3 regions of the Sporosarcina soli genome follow, and region 3 is predicted to be linked to each of the others. Evidence: riboswitches for the same ligand, from Rfam matches in the RefSeq annotation. Region 3 holds a riboswitch; each other region holds the start of a gene.

Region 1 (5,679 bases), on a different contig from region 3:
CCAAAACTCGTTCGGAGCTATTTTAGGTGCACAAGATTCCTATACATTGATTCAAGGGATAAAAACGATGGGTGCCCGTTTGGTCCAATCAACCGAGGCAGCGCAAAAAATCACTTCCTATTTGGATAGTCACCCGCTAGTGGAAGAAGTCTTTTATCCAGGATTGGCGAGTCATCCGGGGCATGCAATTCATGCAAAACAATCGACTAGCCCAGGAGCGGTCCTTTCTTTCCGGTTACCAAATCGTGAAACGGCAAAAGCGTTTGTTGAAAGCGTCCAAATTCCTGTATTCGCCGTTAGCTTGGGAGGCGTAGAATCCATCCTCTCCCACCCTGCACAGATGTCCCATGCAGCTATGCCAAAAGCCGAACGGGAAAAACGCGGAATCACAGATGGCCTATTACGCTTTTCTGTGGGGCTGGAACATGTAGATGACCTGATTGCGGATTTTGACCAAGCGTTGGCAATTGCCAATAAAAACTTGATTGCAAATAATTAATAGACTGAAAGTGGGAATTGATCATGACAACTACTAACACACTAAAAAAAGCACCTTTTAAAGCGGATCACGTCGGAAGCTTTTTGCGTCCGGAACGTTTGAAGAAAGCACGTCTCCAAAAGGAAAACGGTGAAATTACTGCTGAGGAATTGCGTAAAATTGAAGACGAAGAAATTATTAGACTCGTTGAAAGTCAAAAAGAAGCCGGACTGAAAGTGGTAACAGATGGAGAGCTTCGTCGTAAATTATGGCACTTCGATTTTCTTTCCGGTTTTGACGGTGTTGAATATATCGAAACCGAAGTAGGCGTTGAATTCAAAGGCGTGAAGCGGAAAGCGAGTGGCATTCACGTAAACGATAAAATTAAGTTCAGCACGCATTACATGATTGAAGACTTTAAGTTTTTGCATAGCATCGCAGGCGATGCGGTGGCAAAATTCGCGATTCCAAGCCCGAATATGTTGCTGCACAGAGCGACATTCGAAGATGGCGTCTATACAAATAACGAAGAATTAGTGAATGATTTGATCACTGCCTATCAGGATGTCATTCAGGCACTTTACGATGAAGGTTGCCGCTATCTGCAACTTGATGATACATCTTGGGCTGCCTTCTTATCGGAAGAAGGAAGAGAATCATTGAAAGAGCGCGGTCTAGACCCTGAAACAACAGTGCAACTAAACGCGCGAATCCTCAACGAATCCATCTCTAAAAGACCAGATGATTTGCTAGTAACGATGCATATTTGCCGCGGTAACTTCCGATCGACTTATTTTTCTAGCGGTGGCTATGAAGAAGTATCTGAAACGATTTTTGGCGGGTTAGATGTCGACGGTCTGTTCCTCGAATTCGATGATGAGCGTTCAGGCGGATTTGAACCGCTTCGTCATGTCAATCGACCGGATCTATCTATCGTATTAGGTTTGATCACATCCAAATACGGCGAACTGGAAAGCCCTGAAAGTATAAAAGAACGAATTGCAGAAGCTGCAAAATACGTTCCACTTGAACAACTTTGCCTAAGCCCGCAATGTGGTTTCGCTTCAACAGAAGAAGGTAATCTTTTGACAGAAGAACAGCAATGGGAAAAAGTGCGTCACGTCATTTCAATCGCAGAAGACGTGTGGCAATAAAATTTAATTAAATCTCTTATGAAGAGCGGCGGAGGGACTGGCCCGATGAAGCCCGGCAACCATTTAATTTGAATTAGCAGGGAGTTCAAACTCCCTGCTAATTCAAAATCCGGATGCAATTACGCCGAGGCGTAATTGATGAGGATCATTAAATAGGTGCTAAATCCTGCAAAGCGATATGCTTTGAAAAATAAGAGAGGATCTTCTTTCGAAAACCTCTCCGTCCGAAAAATGGAGAGGTTTTTTATATCGAATAACATAGAACAGGACGTGTGGAAATTGAGAAAAGAAGGGTTACAACGATATCACACAATTTGGGGCTTGCTCTTTTTAGGTTGGTTCGTTTCATATATCGACCGTGTAGCTACAGGCCCAATCATCACTTATATGATTGAAAATGAAGTCTCTTTCTTTGCCGACGTAGCCAATCCGCATGCCATTGGCGGATTGATCGGCAGTCTATTCTTTGCCGGCTTTATGTTGATGCAATTCCCAGGCGGCTATTTAGGAGACCGCTTTGGCTATCGCGCCATTATCATCTTAAGTATCTTCTGGGCAGGGATTGCCACTTTATTGACAGGAATCGTAGGCGGTCTGATTGCCTTTATTCTTTTCAGAGTATTACTAGGACTTGGTGAAGGTGTTTTTTATTCGAATGACCGCTCTTATATCGCCTATCATAGCCCTCCGAAAAAAGTCGGATTAGGGATGGGTATCGCGCTTACCGGTGTGTCTTTAGGTCTGACGGCAGGCACGCTAGGGGTACCCTATCTGATCACCCTAGCGGAACCGTTTATGAATCACAATGCTTGGCGTTTTCCTTTCTTCGTAACAGGAGGCATAACACTAATCGTTGCATTCATTCTATTAAAGTATTTGAAACCAAAAGCTACTCCTGGCGTGGCTGTAGATTCATCCTCTCCAGGAATAAAAGCTCAATTCGGAAAAGGGTTCTTATATATGACCCTATACTCCGCCGTTTTCCTAGTCATTGTCATGGGGATCTATTTCTTCTCTGTCAAACTAGGGCTTTCTTCCATAGCGATTGCAATTATTCTTACGGCACTATGCCCGCTGCTCATTTTATATTTATATATAACAAAGAAATCCGAAATCAAGCCATTATTGGCGAATAAAAATTTGTTCTTGTTGTACCTATTCTTCATCCCAATCATGTGGCATTTATGGTTTTATGGTTTCTGGTCCGTCTCCATCGTCAAAGATTTTGGCGGCGGCGCGTTGATGGCGGCAGCATTGGTCGCTTCATTTAACGGATTAGCTGGTCTTATCGGTTTCCCTCTTGGCGGCAAAATCTCAGACCTCGTGTCAGATCGTCCGAATGGGCGGCGCAATGTACTCGCCGTGCTGACCGGTGTTCTGACCATCCTTATTTTCGTTTTCGCCGCTTACGTCATGATGGGGCATAATAATCCAGTCGTCATGTCCATCATGTTGTTTGTCTCAGGATTGTTCTTCTTCGCCTTGCAACCGGTGGCCCACGCGTTGGCATCAGATTTGACACCTGAAAAAAGCAAAGGATCCATGTTCGGCATGCTCAATCTGGTTGCTGAAATCGGGGCAGTACTCTCCCCTGTCGTCTCCGGTGTCGTTCGGGATAGTACAGGTAGTTGGGGAATGCCGCTCATGCTTGACGGCGCATTGATGGCAGCAGGTCTCGTACTCGTGCTCGCCGTCTCCAGTCAAAAAGTTCGCCAGACTGCATTATCTCCGGTGAAAGCGGAGAATTGATCCACCATTAAAACCGCCTGACCCTTCAGGCGGTTTTTCATTTGAGTTCTATAACTTCAGGCGGGAGGAAAGTCCCGATTCGCCAATAAACGATTATTGAGCGCCAATATATGTAGGGGAATCGCTGATATCTATCCTCCAGGCGCCGATAATGAAGTAATAAGCTCTAATATCACAGGGAGTTCCGCCGATAATAAAAAGCTTCCCCCATCCATTTAAACGGGGAAAGCCTTTTCCTTTTATTTCTGAACGGTAGCCAATTGGCTTTCTCTTACTTCTTTTGCCGCCTCGACCATCACTTTTAATCCTTCGATCGTTTCTTCTTCCTTTCGCGTCTTTAAACCGCAATCCGGGTTGATCCAAAATTGGGTCGGTTGAATCGTTTGGAGCGCGCGATGGATGTTTTGTTTCATCTCTTCTTTACTTGGTACACGCGGGCTGTGGATGTCATAGACGCCAAGGCCAATTTCTTTGTCATAGGTGTTATTTTCAAATGCCGAAATGATTTCTCCATGGCTTCTGGAAGTCTCAATGGAAATGACATCCGCATCCAATGCACTGATCGAATCGATGATTCCGTTGAACTCCGAATAGCACATATGTGTATGGATTTGTGTGTCATTTTGAACAGACGCGGTCGCCAGTTTAAAGGCATAGACGGCTGCCTCTAAATACGCCTTATGTTTTTCCGGATCGAGTGGCAAGCCTTCGCGCAATGCAGGCTCATCCACTTGAATCATGCGGATGCCGCTCTTTTCAAGCGCTTCGATTTCCTGACGTAGAGCTAATGCAATTTGGTTCAGCACATCGAAACGTGGAATATCATCACGCACAAAGGACCAATTCAAGATCGTTACTGGACCTGTCAACATCCCTTTTACCGGCTTCTTAGTCAACGATTGTGCATAGACGCTTTCTTTCACAGTAATGGGCTCGCTGAACGCAACATCTCCCAAAATGAGTGGTGGTTTAACGCAGCGGGAACCGTAAGACTGGACCCATCCGAACTCAGACACTGCAAATCCAGCAAATTTCTCACCGAAGTATTCCACCATATCCGTTCTTTCAAATTCTCCGTGGACGAGGACGTCGATGCCAATTTCTTCTTGAATGGCAATCCATTTATCGATTTGGCTATTGATGTATTGCTCATACGCTTGGTCTGTTATTTCGCCTTTGCGCCATTTCGATCTCGTCTGCCGTACTTCTGGTGTTTGCGGCAAGCTTCCGATCGTCGTTGTCGGCAATAGCGGCAACTGAAAGCGCTGCTCTTGCGCCTGAATCCTTTCCGCGAATGGCAATGCGCGATTCACGTCCTGATCCGTCAGTTTGGCAACATTCTCTTTCACCTCTGTATTTTGGCGATATTTGGAATTATTCAGTGCAGCCAAGGCTTTTCTGCTTTCTTCAAGTCCTGCCGTAATCGCTGCGCCCCCTTTTTGTACGCCTTTCGTCAACAGGACGATTTCAGCGATCTTCTCATTCGCAAAAGCTAAACCACCTTTAATGACCGGATCTAATTTCTCTTCAGGCTCCGTACTAACCGGGACATGTAAAAGGGATGCAGATGATTGCACAATCAGTCGTTCTTGTTCAACATGCTCTAGGATGTCCTGCAAGAGTGCCACTTTTTTGTCCAAATCGGCACGCCAGACATTACGACCATCAATGACACCTGCCGCCAAGACCTTATCTTTTGGGAACCCATACTTTTGTAGCAATGAAAGCGAATCGCCATGCACAAAATCCAATCCTAATCCATGTACAGGCAATGCAGCGACCGCTTCATAGTTTGCGATCTTTTCAAAATAAGTTTGCAAGATGATTTTCAATTGCGGCACAGCTTTGCTCATCGCCGTATAGGCTTTTTTCACTTGCTCGATTTCCTCCGCCGACAACTCCTTCGTCAAAATCGGCTCATCAATTTGCACATATTGTGCCCCCGCCTCTGCAAGTTCTTGCAAAACTTGAACATATAATGGTGTAAATTCTTGCAATAAAGAAGCAAAATTTTCATTTCCATAGGATTTGGCCAATTTAATATACGTAACAGGCCCTAACAATACCGGTTTGCCATCGATGCCTAGTTTCTCTTTCGCCTCTTTATAGAAAGCGAGTGGGCGATTCTCCACCAATTGCGGCGTGATGCCTTCAAGTTCCGGTACGATGTAGTGATAATTCGTGTTGAACCATTTCGTCATTTCAGATGCGACTGCATCTTTCGTTCCACGAGCGATGGCAAAATAAGTTTCCAAAGACACTTTTCCACCTGTATAGCCAAAACGCTTTGGAACGACA
Region 2 (5,679 bases), on a different contig from region 3:
TGAACAGAGTGAGGAACTTGCAAAGTTAATTACCATCGAAAATGGGAAAAACCTCACGGAAGCTCAAGGCGAAGTGCTAAGAGGAATTGAATGTGTAGAATTCGCTGCTGGCGCGCCTTCCCTTATGATGGGAAAACAATTACCCGATATTGCAACAAACATCGAATCCGGAATGTATCGATATCCTGTAGGTGTCATTGGTGGAATCACTCCTTTCAACTTTCCGATGATGGTACCTTGCTGGATGTTCCCTCTCGCAATAGCATGCGGAAATACATTTATCTTAAAACCATCGGAAAGAACACCCCTGCTTGCGAACCGTTTAGCAGAACTTTTTAAAGAGGCCGGACTTCCAGATGGGGTTTTCAACATTGTCCATGGTGCACATGATGTGGTGAACGGGATTCTCTCCCATGAAGATATACCTGCTATTTCGTTCGTAGGATCACAGCCTGTTGCAGAATATGTTTATAAAACAGGGGCTGGGTATGGGAAACGTGTTCAAGCATTGGCCGGTGCCAAAAATCACTCCATCGTCATGCCGGATGCAAACTTGGATGCTTCCGTCAAAGAAATTATTGGTGCAGCTTACGGCTCAGCAGGAGAGAGATGTATGGCATGTGCCGTTGTGATTGCGGTCGGTGAAGTTGCGGAACCACTGATTGAAAAACTTCAAGATGCCGCAGATTCAATTGCGATCGGAAATGGTTTGGATGAAGGGGTTTTCCTCGGTCCCGTTATTCGGCCAGAACATAAGGCACGAACAGCTGATTATATCGCAAGCGGACAAGAAGAAGGTGCGGTTCTCCTTCGGGATGGACGTCAAGACGAATGCATGACGGCTGACGGCTACTTTATAGGCCCTACGATCTTTGATCATGTCACAACAGATATGCGGATTTGGAAGGAAGAGATTTTTGCGCCTGTCCTTTCAATCGTTCGAGTGGAAACACTTGAAGAGGCCATCGAGTTGACCAATAAATCCGATTTCGGCAATGGAGCTTGCTTGTTTACGGCAAGCGGTCACAACGTCCGTTACTTCCGTGAACATATCCAAGTAGGTATGTTAGGGGTGAATTTAGGGGTACCTGCCCCGATGGCCTTCTTCCCATTCTCTGGATGGAAAAATTCATTTTACGGAGATTTACATGCAAACGGAACGGATGGAATAGAATTTTATACAAGAAGGAAAATGTTAACTGCGCGTTGGTAATTGTTTTTTAGATGAAAGTAAAACAGGAAGTCATCCTTTGATTGGGGTGACTTCCGTTTTTATGCATAAATCTGTTTCACCCGCTAGGAACGAGATATGAATGAGGGGGGCTCCCCCCTATTAGGTTTTTTCACAGAAAAAAAACCGGAAGATGCACATTTGCTCTTCCGGCTTCATATATTATTGTCCAGCTAGTTTTTTTAATGCTTCCGCTTTGTCCGTCTGTTCCCATGGCAAAACGACATCCGTGCGACCGAAATGTCCATAAGCTGCTGTTGCTTTGTAGATTGGACGACGTAAGTCGAGCATTTGGATGATGCCTGCTGGGCGAAGGTCGAACAGTTCACGAACGAGTTCCACAAGCTTGCTTTCCGCTACGATGCCTGTCCCAAAAGTATCAATTGAAATCGATACCGGTTGAGCAACGCCGATCGCGTAAGCAAGTTGGACTTCACAACGATCTGCAAGTCCTGCAGCGACGATGTTTTTGGCAACATAGCGTGCCGCGTATGAAGCGGAACGGTCCACTTTTGTTGGATCTTTCCCCGAGAATGCGCCGCCGCCATGGCGAGCATATCCACCGTAAGTGTCGACAATGATCTTACGACCTGTCAAACCGGCATCCCCTTGAGGTCCACCGATGACAAAGCGGCCTGTCGGGTTGATGAAGTATTTCGTGTTTTCATCGATCAACTCAGCCGGTACGACCGGGTTAATGACAACTTCCTTAATATCGCGTTGAATTTGTTCAAGTGTGATTTCCGGATGATGTTGTGTAGAGATGACAATTGTATCGATCCGTACCGGCACGTTGTTTTCATCATATTCCACAGTCACTTGCGTTTTTCCATCTGGACGCAAGTAGTTAATTGTTTCATCCTTCCGCACTTGTGCAAGGCGGCGAGAAAGTTTATGGGATAAGCTGATCGGTAATGGCATCAGTTCAGGTGTTTCATTGCAAGCATAACCGAACATTAGCCCTTGGTCACCCGCTCCGATCGCTTCAAGCTCATCATCAGTCATGGAGCCTTCACGCGACTCCAATGCCTCGTCAACCCCTGCAGCGATATCAGGTGATTGTTCATCGATTGCAGTCAGCACTGCAGATGTTTCCCAATCAAATCCGTATTTTGCACGTGTATAGCCGATTCCTTTCACAGTTTCACGAACCACTTTCGGGATATCGACATAAGTGGACGTCGTGATTTCCCCTGCAATCAGGACAAGTCCAGTTGTAATTGTCGTTTCGCACGCTACACGCGCATTGGGATCTTCTTCTAATATGGCATCCAAAATAGCGTCCGAAATCTGGTCACACATTTTGTCCGGATGCCCTTCTGTTACCGATTCTGATGTAAACAGTCGGCGGTTTGTCATTCCAGTTCCTCCTTATATCCTACGAGATTGATACGGTACTCATATGTCCCATGTAAAGCCCCCAAGATGAACGGACTTCAAGCCATTTCGAGCTCTATACACGAGGATTAAGGGCGATTTTATATCAATTACGCCTCGGCGTAATTGCGTCCAGATTTTGAATTGAGCAAAGCTCAATTAATTCCTTTCAAAATCTGTGACATCCGCCGGAGGCTTTATCTTCGTTCAGCGGGCGTTTGAATACCCGCTAGATAGTAAACAAAACAGCATCCATCTCACCCTCTATGGAGGTAGAAGTCTGCTGAATGAAGATAAAAAGCCTTTCGCTCACGTAAAAAGCACATGAGGAAAGGCAGGATTGTAAATGCACCTTTCACTCTTATCATACAGGATATTTATCTGTATCCAGATAAATATCTTGCTACAGGTTTGGCACCTTTGCGCTGACAAAAAAGTCATTGCAGGTTGCCGGGCTTCATAGGGCCTGACCCCTCCACCAGCTCGGGATAAGAGTATCCGTTCAACTATACATCCTACGGAAAATTGTCACTGATGTCAAATCTTTTTTCAATTTTCGCGTACAAAGTAATTGTTCTTTGAATTAGTATAGACTAATCCGTTAAATGTGTTATACTAATTCCATAATGTGATGTTACCCAAAGAAGATTGGGATTATACGTAAAGGAAGGTAATAAATTATGATATCTGCGAGAATTGGCGATGAGCTTCAAGAACTGCTGTCTGGTAAAAATGTGCATATGCAGCTTTCAGTACCACAGCTTGTGGAAAAGGCGACATCGCGCGGTGAAGCAAAACTAACTGCGGATGGAGCAATCACAGCTCAAACCGGTAAATATACAGGTCGTTCTCCTAAAGATAAGTATATCGTCGAGGAAGAGACCACGAAAGACAAAATTGATTGGGGTAAAGTGAACCGTCCCATCTCTGCCGACATTTTCGAGTCCTTATATACGAAAGTAATCCGCCACTTAAAAGAGAGAGATGAACTGTTCGTCTTCGATGGTTTCGCAGGTGCAGATCCCGCTTCACGTCTATCCATCCGGGTCGTCAATGAATTTGCATGGCATAATCTATTTGTCCATCAGTTATTCATCCGCCCGAACGAAGAAGAATTGAAAACGCATGTCCCGCAATTCACCATCGTTTCAGCTCCGTCCTTTAAAGCGGATCCTGCAATCGATGGAACGGATTCCGAGACATTCATCATCGTTTCCATGGAAAAGCGGATCGTCTTGATTGGTGGAACAGAGTATGCAGGTGAAATGAAGAAATCCATCTTCTCCATCATGAACTACTTGCTTCCTGAAAAAGACATTATGCCGATGCACTGCTCAGCAAACGTCGGTGAAGATGGTGACGTCGCTTTGTTCTTCGGTCTATCAGGAACTGGGAAAACGACGCTTTCCGCAGATGCGAACCGCAAACTGATCGGGGACGATGAGCATGGCTGGTCTGATAATGGTGTTTTCAATATTGAAGGTGGCTGCTATGCAAAATGCATCAACCTCTCTCAAGAAAAAGAACCTGAAATCTTCGGTGCAATCCGATTCGGTTCCGTTTTGGAAAACGTCGTCATCGATCCAGAAACACGCATTCCTGATTACGACGATGGTACATTGACGGAAAATACGCGCGCTGCGTATCCGATCCAAGCGATCGACAACATCGTTGACCCATCTGTTGCTGGACATCCGAAAACGATCGTATTCTTGACAGCAGATGCATTCGGCGTCTTACCTCCAATTTCCAAGTTAACGAAAGAGCAAGCAATGTATCATTTCCTAAGCGGCTTCACGTCGAAACTAGCTGGAACTGAACGTGGCATCACATCACCGGAAGCTACATTCTCAACTTGCTTCGGTTCACCATTCTTACCGCTCCATGCAACAGTATACGCGGAAATGCTTGGCAAGAAAATCGATGAGCATAACGCGCAAGTCTTCCTTGTCAATACTGGCTGGACTGGCGGCGAGTACGGCGTCGGTAAACGTATGGATCTAAAATACACGCGCGCTATGGTACGTGCAGCACTTGCAGGACAACTAAATGATGTTGAAACAGAAGTGAATGCTGTATTCGGACTTCAAATGCCAACATCTATCGAAGGTGTTCCAACGGAAGTGCTGAATCCACGCAATGCATGGGCTGATGGTACGGCTTATGATCAAAAAGCGAAAGAATTGGCAGACCTGTTCCGTGAAAACTTCAAGAAATTTGGTACGGTTTCAGAAGATATCGTCCTTAAAGGCGGACCAATCGCTTAATCAACGTTCAATCGTGTAGCACATTTCAAATGTGCTACACGATTTTTAATTTTCAAACTCCTAATCTCCCTGCTTTCTCATCCAGTCACATAAGTCGCGGACGAGCTGTGCATTTTGGACCGGTGGGAAATAATGAGTGTATTGTGGAAAATACCATGTTTCATAATCCTTTTGCTGTTCTCGCAAGGCATTCTCCAGTAACACCGCCTGTTGAAATGAAACATTCGTATCGAGCATGCCATGAATGATTAAGACAGGTGCATCAATTTCATCGATCCGAAATAGCGCCGTCCGTTCCCGATAACCTTCCGGCATATTATTCGGCGTTCCGCCGATGACACGCTTCATCATGCGTCGCATATCTTTTCGTTCCTTATACGTAAATACGACATCCGAGACGCCTGCCCATGTGACGACAGAGGCGATGTCATCCCGTAAAATGGCGGTCCAAAGCGCCATGATACCCCCTCTTGAAAATGCGAATAAGTGGATTTTGTCCCGATTCGTCTTCGGATTCTGTTTAAGCACATCAATGGCATAGACCGCATCTTGCCGATCGGCCCCCGCGAATTCATCCCGGCCTTCGCCCCCGCGATTTCCTCGATAATACGGCGCAAAGACGACAAACCCTTGAGCGGCAAACTGCGCAATTCGTGCTGGACGCACCATGCCGATATGCTGCATCCCACCACGCAGGTATATGATTCCTTCATAGTTTCCTGTAGCAATCGGTTCCGCCATCATCCCTTTGACTTTATGCCCGTCCGACCAATAAGTAATTTCCTCCAAAACAACATGCGGATT
Region 3 (5,679 bases):
AACTGCCGTCAAAAAAGAATGTTGCTTTGACATAGGTGTTTTCCAATGTTTCAAGGATACCTGGAATATACTCATTGCCCCAAGCCACATTAATCAAAAGGGATACCATCGGTTTCTCAGGATTGCCTCTGTAAATAGGGGAAGGTTCTAAATCATCCAAGTGAACTGACGGTGATACTTCTTTAAAGACGATTTTATCAGGATCAAGTACTGTTCTTCCCTTCATGTTTTCATAACTGGCTTTTATATCTACCTGTAATCCGTTGTATCCAGGGATTGCTTTCCAAACCCGGTCAATGGTAGCATCGATCGGATCTATTTTATGTTGGTCGTTGTAGGTGATAATCTTTTGATACAATTCGTCTTGCTCATCTGCCATGAATGTAGGAATCGTATGGTCATTCGTGGCATTGGAAAAAAAAGTTGCAACTGGCTGTGTGTAAATGATGAACATAAAGACGAGGGAACTGGAAAGTAAACCGATAAAAATTTTCTTTTTTCTTTTCATTTTTCTGCCTCAATTGAGAAATTGTTGACGATCTGCAGAAGAATCACTGGGTTCATTGTTTGAAGCATGTAAAATCCTCCAATCATATTCTTGTCAAGAATAGTCTTCCCTGTTGCGGATGGACTATTCTTTCAGAAAATCGGCAAGTGCTGGGTCGATTGGACGATAAAAAACCAAAAGCATCGTCCAAATAGGACGATGCTTTTGGTTGGTATGTGTACTACCGATAAGGCTTTTCAAAAGCCGCATTTGCCGTATGGGTCAAGAAAGTTTTAAACCACCACTCCTCAAAGTGGGTGTTCGCAGAAACATTCCTGTATGTCCCCATTGGTTGTTGAATGGGGCGTGCCATTCCAGTTTCTAGATAAAACTCCCTTTTACAGCTTAAAGGTTAAAACTTCATGTTAATACGCACAACGCAGCTCGTGTTTATAGTGTACAGCAAATGATGAAAGGATTCAAATGAAAGATTTGGTTAGTAAAGTGCAGGCCTGCTGACCCCGCTGTTTTTCTCGATTTCTTCCAATAAGATTCTAGCTCCGTTCGGGCTTAAAAACATGCCATTTGAATATTCCCGGTTTTCCGGTGTGATTTCCCCTGTCACGATACATGCTTCATTAATAGCATATTTTCTCAAAATGATTTTATCATCTTCGACAAAAATCTCCATAGGGGAGCCTGTGTTAAGCTGTAGGGTGTTCCGTAATTCTTTCGGGATGACGATACGGCCTAATTGATCGACTTTCCTAACAATTCCTAAGCTGCGCATTGAAATCTACTCCTTATTAATCTTATTTTTTATACCATAATTGTATTGTACTAGAAAAGATTCAAAAGTCCAAAAAATTTGAATGATTTTAAGTGAATAGGAAGGGCTTATGTATGATGCCATATTCTTTTTCAAAATGACAAAATTCGACCAACGGCGCTTAAGCTACTGGGTAGATAAAATGGAATAACTTGCATGGCAATGGCTACAAGCGGGTTATTTTTTCAGCTTTGCCTCGCTGATTTTTCCTAGGCAACCTGCATAGTATTTACTGAAAAGAAATACATGCAAGGGAAGGTGGGAAAGAATGTATTACCCTTATATGCAAATGCCTCGTCATCATCGCCGAATTATGACGGTTACAGGGATCGGAAACGTAAGCATTGCGCCGGATATTGTTCGAATCCAAATGGAAGTCATTACGGAAAACAAACAGCTTCAACGAGCGCAGCAGGAAAATGCCTCTGTGATGAGTGGAGTGATTGAATCATTAGTGGCATTAGGAATTGACAGAAACAATATTCAAACAGTTTCTTACAATATTACTCCGCAATATGATTATCTTGAGGGGGAACAACGATTTAGAGGATATCAAGTGACCAACGCAATCACGGTTCAAACGACTAACATCCAACAAATTGGACCGATAATCGACACAGCCGTTCAAAATGGGGTGAATCGTGTATCAAACATTCAGTTTACGGTTGCAGATGAACAAAAATATTATCAGCAGGCGCTGAGCCTTGCACTGGAAAATGCAGTCGCAAAAGCGGAAACGATTGCGAGGACGATGCAGCTTCAGCTTGAACCTCAGCCAATCAGAATTGTGGAAGAAATAAGTGGACAGCCCGTCGCTTATCGAGCTTTAGCCAGCGAGGTTTCGACCCCTATCGAACAAGGACAAGTTTCCATCCATGCCAAAGTGGAAGTGCAATTTGAGTATTGATAAATGTAGGTAAAAGTGGTGGATGCGGAGTAGCGTGTTAAAGGAAGGGCAGACTAGCTTGAAAGACTGCTCATCAATGTCTTTGGAAGATGTTTCTGAACCGGTATGAATAAGGAAATTCCCCGTCTTCAGTCGATTGACGGTACGGGGAATTATCCAATTGATTTGCATGATGCGGATGAGTTATTTTCTTTTTCTTTCGTTCGGGATCATACGCTCTCGCTTCGGTTTCAAATAGGCCAGCTCACCAAACTCCTCGGCAAATTCTGTTGCCATATCAGACGGACTGATTTTTTGGTTTTTCGGTGTTTGTGGTAATGAGCGTGAATTGTTTCCACCGGTTTTGTGTTCGTCTTTTCCCATTTTAAAAAACTCCTTTCCGCTACTCAATGCCACATTAATATGCCTCGAAGCTGTTGTTTTATGCTCAGAAATCCCTAGATAAAATGTAGGATCATCGAAGAATTCGTTTACAATAATTATTTTAATAGTATAATGGAAACTAAATGAATATTCTTATCAAGAGAAGCTGAGGGAACTGGCCCGTTGAAGCTTCAGCAACCTCTGACCATGTCAGAAAGGTGCTAACTCCAACAAGATGATTTGTCTTGAGAGATAAGAAATGAGTGTCCAAAACTAACCCTCTTTTCTTATTTAACAGAAAAGGGGTTTTCTTTTTGGACAAAAAAGAGACTTTGTAAATGAAAAGGGAGAGAATAGCAATGCCAATTAACATTCCGCAACAATTACCGGCACGAGAACTTTTGAAGGAAGAAAAAATATTTGTCATGGATGAAAAGCGGGCGACAACCCAAGATATCCGTCCGATGAATATTATCATTCTAAATTTAATGCCTGAAAAAGAAAGAACCGAACTTCAATTGTTGCGTTTACTCGGAAATACGCCGCTACAAGTGAATGTCACATTCATGACTATGGCGACACATGAATCGAAAAACGTTAGCAAATCCCATTTGGATGCATTTTACACAACTTTCGAGCATGTAAAGCACCGTCGCTTTGACGGCCTAATCATTACGGGCGCACCGATTGAGCATTTGGCATTTGAAGATGTGAATTATTGGAAAGAATTGACGGAAATCATGGATTGGACGAAAACGAATGTGACATCGGTATTACATATTTGTTGGGGTGCCCAAGCAGCACTTTACCACCATTATGGTATCGGTAAATTTGAATTGCCGAAGAAATGCTCTGGTGTTTATACGCATCGCCTATCCGATCCGACGATTAAGCTGGCACGCGGATTTAATGATGAATTCCGTGCACCGCATTCCCGCTATACGTCCGTGTCAATCGAAGAGATAAAAAATGATCCGCGCTTAATTTTGCTTGCTGAATCTGAGGATGCGGGGGCGTTTATTATTCTTTCGAAAGATGAGAAACATGTGATGATTACAGGACATTTTGAATATGATGCTGACACACTTGCAGAAGAATATCAACGTGATGTTGCAAAAGGGATCGATATTGATATCCCTGAAAATTATTTTCCGAATGACGATCCGACGCAAGAACCTTTGAATACATGGCGTTCTCATACTCATCTACTCTTCTCCAATTGGTTGAATTATTATGTCTATCAGGAAACACCATACGTCTGGGAGTGATTATCTTCATTCAGCAGGTGTTTTAACGCCTGCTGAATGAAGAATGGAAGGCAGTCTAAGTGCGCGACGTCCTGATAAAGTGCCTTAATTTCTGCAAAAAAACGCGGAAATACGGCAAATCGAACCCTTCGCTGTTCGATTCGCAACGACTGCATGACCTACATCCTGTAGGCCCGCGGATGTCACAAATTTTGAAAGGAGTTAATTCCCCAAAAGCGTAGGGTGCCCAAAGACCAGACGTGAGTTATGCTCAATTCAAAATCTGGACGCAATTCCGCCGAGGCGTAATTGATTGAAGGACTACTTTGCCGCTTAGCGCATAAGCTATGACGACAAGGGGGTTGATGGGGATGGGCCTATTTATGAACCGAGAAGACCATCCGGAAGTCTATACAAATGATTTGGGAAGCTTAGAGCCGAATAATCAAAGGATATCCACGATCGATCCGTTTACGGAGTGGGTAGCCGAACAGAAAGAAGCGAATCTGTCCCTGCAACGACAGCTCCATGATTTACAATCGTTACTGAAAGAACAGGACACGCGGCAGTCCACACAATTCCAAACAATCCACAACCGTCTGCATGGGTTGCATGAACGGGAAGTACGCCAACAACAATTCGAGAACGAGGTCATTGAATCATTCGTGCAACTACATGCCGAACATCACTCCTTCCAGCGTAAATTAGCTGAAGAACGTCAGTTCAACCGGACTGTTGCAAAACAAGTGGATCAAATAAGCCAGTCAACGAATGGAATAGCTGAGCGCTTGGAAGAAGTCGTCGTTGCCAATGACGTGATTACGAAAGACGTGAATGAACAACTTGTTGCGCAAAAACGGTTGTCCGAACAACTCATAAAGCAAGAAGATGCTCACGATGTATTGTTGGAGAGAATCGACAAACAAGAAGGCATGACGGAGAAGTTATTTGGACAAATGGATCATCTTCGTTCCATCCTTTATGAACGATCCACAATGTTAGCGGAAAAGATCGAAGGAAGTTATTTGACAACATTCCATTTCATATCCAAGTTATTGACGAGGCATGAACAGCCGACAGCCCGTTTTATGGTGAATCAGAAGCAAGATAAAAAAGAATGATGATTGAACGATAGAGTGAATGCATCCCACTTTGCAGAGTGAAATTGCACCAATCTACCCGGAAATCACAAATCGCTGCGTTATGAATAGTATAGGATGATTGCATAGCGACAGTATGGGGGGAGATTGTGTGACAAATCATAACCGTTGGGAGAACCATTGGCAACATCAGCAATATCGCCGAATTTCGATCGAGCAAGCGATGAACATAGCATTGCAGCGTGTGCCTGGGCATGTCGTGAAAGCTGAACTGGATTATGATGATGGGATGTTGGTTTATGAGATTGATATACGGACGGCAGAGGGGTATAAATACGAAGTGAAGGTGGACGCGAATACAGGCGCCATTCTTAGAGTTAAACTTGATTGATTCGCAACCAACAAAAAAGTCACAAACAGTAGAAAGTTCTGTTTGTGACTTTTTTGTTGGTTGAACAAGGTATTGATTCGGAAAAACAGTGCGTAGATTGAATGGCCATATGGAATAATTGGACGAATGTATAAGTTTGCGAAGGATGAAGAACACTTAGAGAATAGGGAGGTGTATATCACAAATGAATTTGGATGAAATGTGGGAACTGGATTTTTGGGAAATGATGTTAAGGACGACCATTTCGTTTTTTGTTTTGCTCATACTTGCTCGGCTAATGGGGAAAAAGCAGATTTCTCAACTGACATTTTTCCATTATGCTACGGGGATTACAATCGGTTCCATCGCTGCTGAT

What was found. A riboswitch is a leader RNA that binds a small molecule or an ion and turns the genes downstream of it on or off. The one in region 3 is predicted to bind S-adenosylmethionine.
Region 1: linked by a shared signal. The riboswitch ahead of ACFPRA_RS23315 (MFS transporter) and the one ahead of metA (homoserine O-acetyltransferase MetA) in region 3 are both predicted to bind S-adenosylmethionine.
Region 2: linked by a shared signal. The riboswitch ahead of metK (methionine adenosyltransferase) and the one ahead of metA (homoserine O-acetyltransferase MetA) in region 3 are both predicted to bind S-adenosylmethionine.

The regions. Positions count from the first base shown of each region.
Region 1 is NZ_JBHSNO010000018.1:37,231-42,909, forward strand. Features, by position in the region: gene metC (cystathionine beta-lyase) at 1-499, shown strand, start outside; gene ACFPRA_RS23310 (5-methyltetrahydropteroyltriglutamate--homocysteine S-methyltransferase) at 523-1,632, shown strand; SAM riboswitch class I at 1,646-1,829, shown strand; gene ACFPRA_RS23315 (MFS transporter) at 1,903-3,381, shown strand; gene metE (5-methyltetrahydropteroyltriglutamate--homocysteine S-methyltransferase) at 3,621-5,679, opposite strand, start outside.
Region 2 is NZ_JBHSNO010000006.1:249,720-255,398, forward strand. Features, by position in the region: gene ACFPRA_RS13425 (CoA-acylating methylmalonate-semialdehyde dehydrogenase) at 1-1,213, shown strand, start outside; gene metK (methionine adenosyltransferase) at 1,394-2,590, opposite strand; SAM riboswitch class I at 2,967-3,103, opposite strand; gene pckA (phosphoenolpyruvate carboxykinase (ATP)) at 3,289-4,875, shown strand; gene ACFPRA_RS13440 (alpha/beta hydrolase family protein) at 4,936-5,679, opposite strand, start outside.
Region 3 is NZ_JBHSNO010000008.1:373,694-379,372, reverse strand. Features, by position in the region: gene ACFPRA_RS17130 (polysaccharide deacetylase family protein) at 1-508, opposite strand, end outside; RNA gene ssrS (6S RNA) at 745-936, opposite strand; gene ACFPRA_RS17120 (AbrB/MazE/SpoVT family DNA-binding domain-containing protein) at 984-1,277, opposite strand; gene ACFPRA_RS17115 (SIMPL domain-containing protein) at 1,585-2,223, shown strand; gene ACFPRA_RS17110 (hypothetical protein) at 2,407-2,586, opposite strand; SAM riboswitch class I at 2,737-2,845, shown strand; gene metA (homoserine O-acetyltransferase MetA) at 2,946-3,854, shown strand; gene ACFPRA_RS17100 (hypothetical protein) at 4,205-4,954, shown strand; gene ACFPRA_RS17095 (PepSY domain-containing protein) at 5,085-5,324, shown strand; gene ACFPRA_RS17090 (YetF domain-containing protein) at 5,509-5,679, shown strand, end outside.